2 linked regions of the Saccharophagus degradans 2-40 genome follow. The protein of the gene in region 1 binds, or shares a complex with, the protein of each later gene. Links are inferred from orthologs where the notes say so. Each region holds a gene or a part of one and is shown in the gene's direction. Other genes may lie near its edges. The genes, in order: xseA and SDE_RS16845.

Region 1 (3,084 bases):
GGTTTCGAAACGCACATCTCGACCGGTAACAATACCCACCAAATCGCCGTTATCTAAAACCGGCACACCAGAAATATTGTGCTGACGGGTAAGGGCAATAAGGTCTTTAATCGAGCAGCTAGAATCGATAGTGATGGGGTTTTTAACCACACCAGCTTCAAATTTCTTAACGGCACGCACTTGTTCCGCTTGTTTTTCGATGGTCATGCTTTTATGAATAATACCAATACCGCCCTCTTGCGCTAATGCAATAGCTAAACGGGCCTCGGTAACGGTATCCATAGCAGCGGATAACAAGGGGATATTAAGCGTGATTTCTCGGGTTAGCCGGGTTTTCAAATCCACATCTTTTGCTGTGACATTAGAATAACCGGGAACCAGCAGTACGTCGTCAAACGTGAGCGCTTCCTGAGCAATCCTTAACATAGGAGTAACTACCTCAAGAGTCATGAGTAGAGCCTGCAATGGCGTTTTAAGGTAAGCCAGTGCCTGCGAGATAAACGAGCAATTATACGCGTTTGCACCATCTTTGGTAAACACGAAAAGTCGCCCTAAATGAACAAACACGCGCGAAAGTGCAAGCGCAACCAGTAAATGTGCCGGAAATTTCATTCTAGGCATGCCAAAGCAATCCAAAACCGCCTAGAATGCCCGCATGCAAAACGATATTTTTAGCCAAACCAACCAAATTACAGCCAAGCGTGGCGGCGAGCGCAAAACTTTTTCTGTGGAAGAGCTTAACCGCAGAGTAAAAGACCTGCTTGAAGTACACCTGCCCCTTATTTGGGTAGAAGGTGAAATTTCTAACTTTAGCGCCCCTGCCTCTGGCCACTGGTACTTCACCCTAAAAGACGAGCGCGCACAGGTGCGCTGTGCCATGTTTAAGGGCCGCAACCAGCAGGTAAAATTTCGCCCAAAAGCGGGCGATAAAGTGCTGCTGCGCGCCCGCGTAAGCCTGTATGAGGGTCGCGGCGATTTTCAGCTTATTGCCGAGCACATGGAAGAGTCTGGGTTTGGCCTATTACAACAGCGTTACGAAGCCCTAAAAGCACAGTTACTAAATGAAGGCCTGTTTAACGAGGCAGATAAACAACCGATTCCCACACTGCCAAACCATATAGGCATTATCACATCGCCCACAGGGGCTGCCGTGCGGGATGTACTATCGGTATTACAGCGCCGCTTCCCCAGTATTCCGGTAACGGTGATCCCTGCCCCTGTGCAAGGGGATGACGCGCCCGCAAAACTCATACAGGCAATAGACATTGCCGAGAATTCAGGCCTTTTTGATGTGCTTTTGCTGTGCCGCGGCGGCGGCTCGATAGAAGACTTATGGGCCTTTAACAATGAAGCGCTGGCGCGCCGCATTTACGAATGCGATATACCCATTGTGAGCGCAGTGGGTCACGAGGTAGATTTTACCATTGCCGACTTTGTTGCAGATTTACGCGCCCCCACCCCTTCGGCTGCGGCTGAACTGCTGTGCCCAAACAAAACAGATATCGACCAATTGCTACAACATTTTGCCAAGCAGCTTAAACAGCGCCTACACCAGCGTTTAAGCCAATACGCTCAGGCAGTAAATCACCTGCGCACAAGGCTAAAGCACCCTGGCGAGCGCCTAAATGCGCGAGCGCAACAATTGGATCAATTAGAAATTCGTCTTACCCGCGCCATACAGTTGCGCTTACAAAAAGACGGCACCACACTTAGAAACCGCGAGCAGCGCTTAACCCAGCAGCACCCTCAAAAGTTGCTTGCGCAGCATCAAAAAGATCTCGCAAAACTTCGCTTACAATTAAACCAAGCCATTAGCCGTTTGCTAGATAAAAAAACAGACAGACTGCAAAGAGCCGTTGCACTGCTTGATATTGCTAGCCCCCTGGCAACCCTTAAGCGCGGCTACTCCATAACGACTAAGGCTGACGGCACGGTTATACGCACGCCGGCCGACACCCCAAAAGGCGAAACCATTCATATTAAGCTTGCCGAGGGTGAACTATCCGCAAAAATTAACTAGTTAAATACTAAGCTAACCACAAACAACTAACACGTTGATACAGGAACACAACATAGGCGTATATGATGGAAGCAGAACACACATCGATGACCATTCCCTACCTGTACGAGACCATCGCCTTTTTACTTACCGTTGTTATAGTTGTACCCCTATTTAAACGTATAAAAATGAGCCCTATTCTGGGCTATTTAGCCGTAGGAGCTATTATTGGCCCTTACGGCGCAGCTGTTATTCACGATGCTAACGCCGTACAACACTTCGCCGAACTCGGCGTGATAATTTTACTGTTTACCATCGGTTTAGAGCTTTCATTTGCGCGCTTAAAAAGTTTCTCCAAGCTTATTTTTGGCTTGGGAGCGGCGCAAGTATTAGTAAGCGCAAGCATAATTAGCGGCTTAGCATTTTGGTGGGGCAATACCATCGAAGCGGCCGTTATTATCGGCTTGTGTTTGGCGCTTTCTTCCACTGCCATGGTGATGCAGATTTTGCACGAGCGCAGCGAAAGTGCCACCACCTATGGTCGAGCAAGCTTTGCCATTCTGCTCTTTCAAGATTTAGCCGTTGTCCCTATTTTAATTTTGCTCACCATACTCGGCGATACATCCAGTGGCGATAGCAGCCTATGGCTAACGGTGGGCAGCGCCCTTTTAAAGGCAGCCATCACTATTGGCTTTATTATTTTTGTGGGCCGCTTTTTGTTGAGTTTTTTATTCCGCCACGTCGCCCGCTTGCGCAATATTGATGTGTTTACCGCCCTTATGCTGCTGGTTATTCTCGCCACCTCTGTGATTACCGGCCTTGCGGGCTTATCTATGGCACTGGGTGCATTCCTCGCCGGCTTATTGCTCGCAGAAACCGAGTTTCGCCATCAAATAGAAAGCGAAATCGCCCCGTTTAAAGGCTTATTTTTAGGCCTGTTTTTTATGGGCGTGGGCATGAATTTAGACCTGGTTATGGCCTTCGAGTACGGCGTATGGGTTGTATTATCGGTTGTGGGTTTACTAGCCTTAAAAGCAACCATTGCCACACTATTTGCACGCTTATTTGGGTTAAGCTGGCAAGAT
Region 2 (3,113 bases), 2.2 Mb from region 1 along the record:
TTAATGGGCGTCGGCTCCGGGCGGCCAGGGCTAAACTCTTGCGCAATAATGCTGGTGCCCTTGGGGATGTCAGTTACGTTTAGTTTATTTTGCACACCAAAAGCTTGCGCCATAGACCCAGCAAGGCGCTTAAACTTCATCGCATCCATTTCCGAAAATGAAAGCAGCAATACGAAAAAGCACATCAACAGCGACATCAAATCGGCGAAGGTGCCCATCCAGGGCGGTAACCCTGCCGGGCAGTCGCATTTATTCTCGTCTTCATCACTCATAGGCTATACCTAACGCGGGTAGGCTAAGGCCTAGTCGGCGTCCGCTACCTCCCTTTTACCTTCGGGTAAATAGTTGCGCAATAAAGAGTCGATAACACGAGGGTTTTGACCGTTTTGAATAGCAATAAGCGCATCGATCACCAAGCTTTTGATCATAGCTTCGTCGATTGCACGCTGCTTTAACTTATCGGCTATAGGCCCGCACAAGGCGTTCGCGATTACCGCACCATAAAGCGTAGTTAGCAGCGCAACCGCCATCGCAGGTCCAATGGCCTTGGGGTCATCCATGTTTGCAAGCATGGCAACAAGACCAATAAGAGTTCCGATCATTCCCATGGCTGGAGCCATGTCCGCCATCGAAGCGAAAATAGTGGCCCCAACGTTATGCCGTTCAACCGCTTGGTTTTTATCCTTAGAAAGTAGCGCTTTCACAACGTCCGGATCGTGCCCATCTACCAACAGCTGTATGCCTCGTTGCAGGAAATCACTGCTTACCTCTTTGCCTTCCAATGACAGTAACCCACCTTTTCGGGCCTCGTCAGCCAGAGCAACAACTTCTTCAATAAGCGCATTCGGGTCTGGCAATTTATTGGTAAAGCTTTTGCCGGCAATTTTCATAGCACTTAGGTAGGTACCCAAACTGAATTTAGCCATACAGGCAAAGATGGTCCCCCCAAATACAATCACTAAAGAAGGGCCATTAACAAACATACCTAATTCGCCGCTCATCAACATTGCGATAACAATGAGTGCGCAGGCGCCAATTAGGCCGACTATCGTGGCTAAATCCACTGGGTATTCCTCGTCATGTCACAGGGACCACAGAAGGTGGTCAACAAAAGTATTTGGTGGCTGTGCAAAAGCATCGCTCTGCCCTATTTAAGTCTAGACAGTTTTTCGCACTTTACTTCCAATCAAATGATCTAACTGCCAGCGTTTAACAGGTTATCGGCAGTAGAGGGTATTATTTGAGCGTTGACCGACCGTTCGCGCTTAGGTAGTGTTTGCATTCCGCGAAAACGGCGAGCCTATCGCGCATTCCGCTTATTTTTTAATCACAACCATAGGGCTGCGACCTTGGCAAGCAAGAAGAAAGCGTTAAATTTTGAAGAATCCCTACAAACCCTAGAGAAATTAGTGACGGATCTAGAAAAAGGCGATTTAAGCCTAGAAGATTCCCTAAAAACGTTTGAGGAAGGCATAGCGCTAACCCGTCACTGCCAAACAGCACTCCAAGAAGCCGAGCAAAAAGTGCAACTGCTCACCGAACAAAACGGTGAAATTAGCAGCCAGCCGTTTGATAGCGAAGGTTAATTCAGGCATGAGCACAGAATTGACCCACTTTCTTGCCAAGTACCGCGAGCACACTAACGGTTTGCTAGAAGAACGCTTAATCGGCCTAAAGCACTACAACACCGACCTAATAGAAGCCATGCGCTACAGCTTATTGCTGGGCGGTAAACGTGTACGCCCCGTATTAGTGTATGCCGCAGCCTACGCAACTGGCGGCATATCTGCGGCCGCCGACGATTGCGCCTGCGCAATAGAGGCCATTCACACCTATAGCCTTATTCACGACGATTTACCGGCAATGGATGACGACGCATTGCGCCGAGGCCAACCCACCTGTCATATTGCCTACAGTGAGGCAACAGCTATACTCGCGGGTGACGCGCTACAGTGCCAAGCTTTTGAATGGCTAGCGAATAGCCAGCACATGCCTGCAAGCGCTGCATTACAGGCAATTGCCGCACTTGCGAAGGCCTCTGGCGCTAGCGGCATGGTTTTGGGGCAAGCTATCGATCTTGCCGCGGTTGATAAAAGCGTAGATTTGCAACACTTAGAAACCATGCACCAGCACAAAACAGGCGCACTCATCAGCGCAAGCGTAGAAATGGGCGCGATTGCCGCCGGTGCTACCCCCACCCAAACCGCGCAATTACGCCAATATGCCAGCGCCATTGGCTTGGCGTTTCAGGTGCAAGACGACATACTCGACGTTACCGCCAATACAGCCACATTGGGCAAAGAAGCTGGCGCCGATGCAGAGCGCAACAAGCCAACTTATGTATCACTCCTTGGTTTAGATGGCGCCAAACATAAGGCGAGCGAACTTTTGCAGCAGGCTTTGGCGTCGATCAAAGATTTTGACGAGCGAGCGGATATACTACGCCAGTTGGCGACATATATTGTGCAGCGCGACCATTAAGCCCAATTATTGCGACTCAACCCTAGTTAGAGCGGTATATACAGATGGTGCAAGCGCAACCAACAGCCTTATAATGTCGCTATTCACACACTGTGTGCGGTTGCCTGCCAACCACACCAACACATAAAGATTGTAACCCGTGACAGACTCTACATTTTTAGACGAAATAACCTGGACAAGCGACGGCCTAGTGCCCGCCATTGCACGCGATGCCAAAACCGGCACAGTATTGATGATGGCGTGGATGAACCGAGAATCCCTAAGCCTTACCGCACAAGAAAACATAGCTGTTTATTGGTCCCGCTCTAGGGGCAAATTGTGGCGCAAAGGCGAAACCTCGGGCTTTACCCAGCATGTTAAAAGTATTCGGTTAGATTGTGATGCCGATGTGATAGTGTTGGACGTCGAACAAATGGGTGGAATTGCGTGTCATACTGGACGTGAGTCGTGTTTCTACAGAGAACTTCAAAACGGTAAGTGGGTTGCAACCGACCCCGTACTTAAAGACCCAAAAGAGATATATTAATGACCAGTACGCTAGATGTTAGTAAAGTATTGGGCCTGTTAGATCAAGTACTTGCAGAGCGCAAGGCCTCTGGCGACCCTGAAGCTTCCTATGTGGCCCAGTTACA

What was found.
Region 2: the proteins of xseA (region 1) and SDE_RS16845 are in contact, whole or in part, in a cryo-EM structure (PDB 8TXR), measured with the Escherichia coli proteins. The link is inferred for Saccharophagus degradans 2-40 from one-to-one orthologs.

What each region holds. Positions count from the first base shown.
Region 1 is NC_007912.1:1,880,317-1,883,400, reverse strand. Bases 1-2,837 are described here. They hold xseA (exodeoxyribonuclease VII large subunit), read left to right. Parts: upstream 1-655; coding sequence 656-2,020; downstream 2,021-2,837. Other genes in these bases: SDE_RS07625 (monovalent cation:proton antiporter-2 (CPA2) family protein), read left to right, coding at 2,086-2,837; guaB (IMP dehydrogenase), read right to left, coding at 1-426. In the rest of the region: more of SDE_RS07625, read left to right, coding at 2,838-3,084. UniProt on the Escherichia coli protein: Bidirectionally degrades single-stranded DNA into large acid-insoluble oligonucleotides, which are then degraded further into small acid-soluble oligonucleotides.
Region 2 is NC_007912.1:4,096,157-4,099,269, forward strand. What follows is about bases 102-2,967. They hold SDE_RS16845 (exodeoxyribonuclease VII small subunit), read left to right. Parts: upstream 102-1,349; coding sequence 1,350-1,586; downstream 1,587-2,967. Other genes in these bases: SDE_RS16835 (flagellar motor protein MotB), read right to left, coding at 102-272; pomA (flagellar motor protein PomA), read right to left, coding at 303-1,064; SDE_RS16850 (polyprenyl synthetase family protein), read left to right, coding at 1,594-2,481; hisI (phosphoribosyl-AMP cyclohydrolase), read left to right, coding at 2,621-2,967. In the rest of the region: more of SDE_RS16835, read right to left, coding at 1-101; more of hisI, read left to right, coding at 2,968-3,007; SDE_RS16860 (phosphoribosyl-ATP diphosphatase), read left to right, coding at 3,007-3,113. UniProt on the Escherichia coli protein: Bidirectionally degrades single-stranded DNA into large acid-insoluble oligonucleotides, which are then degraded further into small acid-soluble oligonucleotides.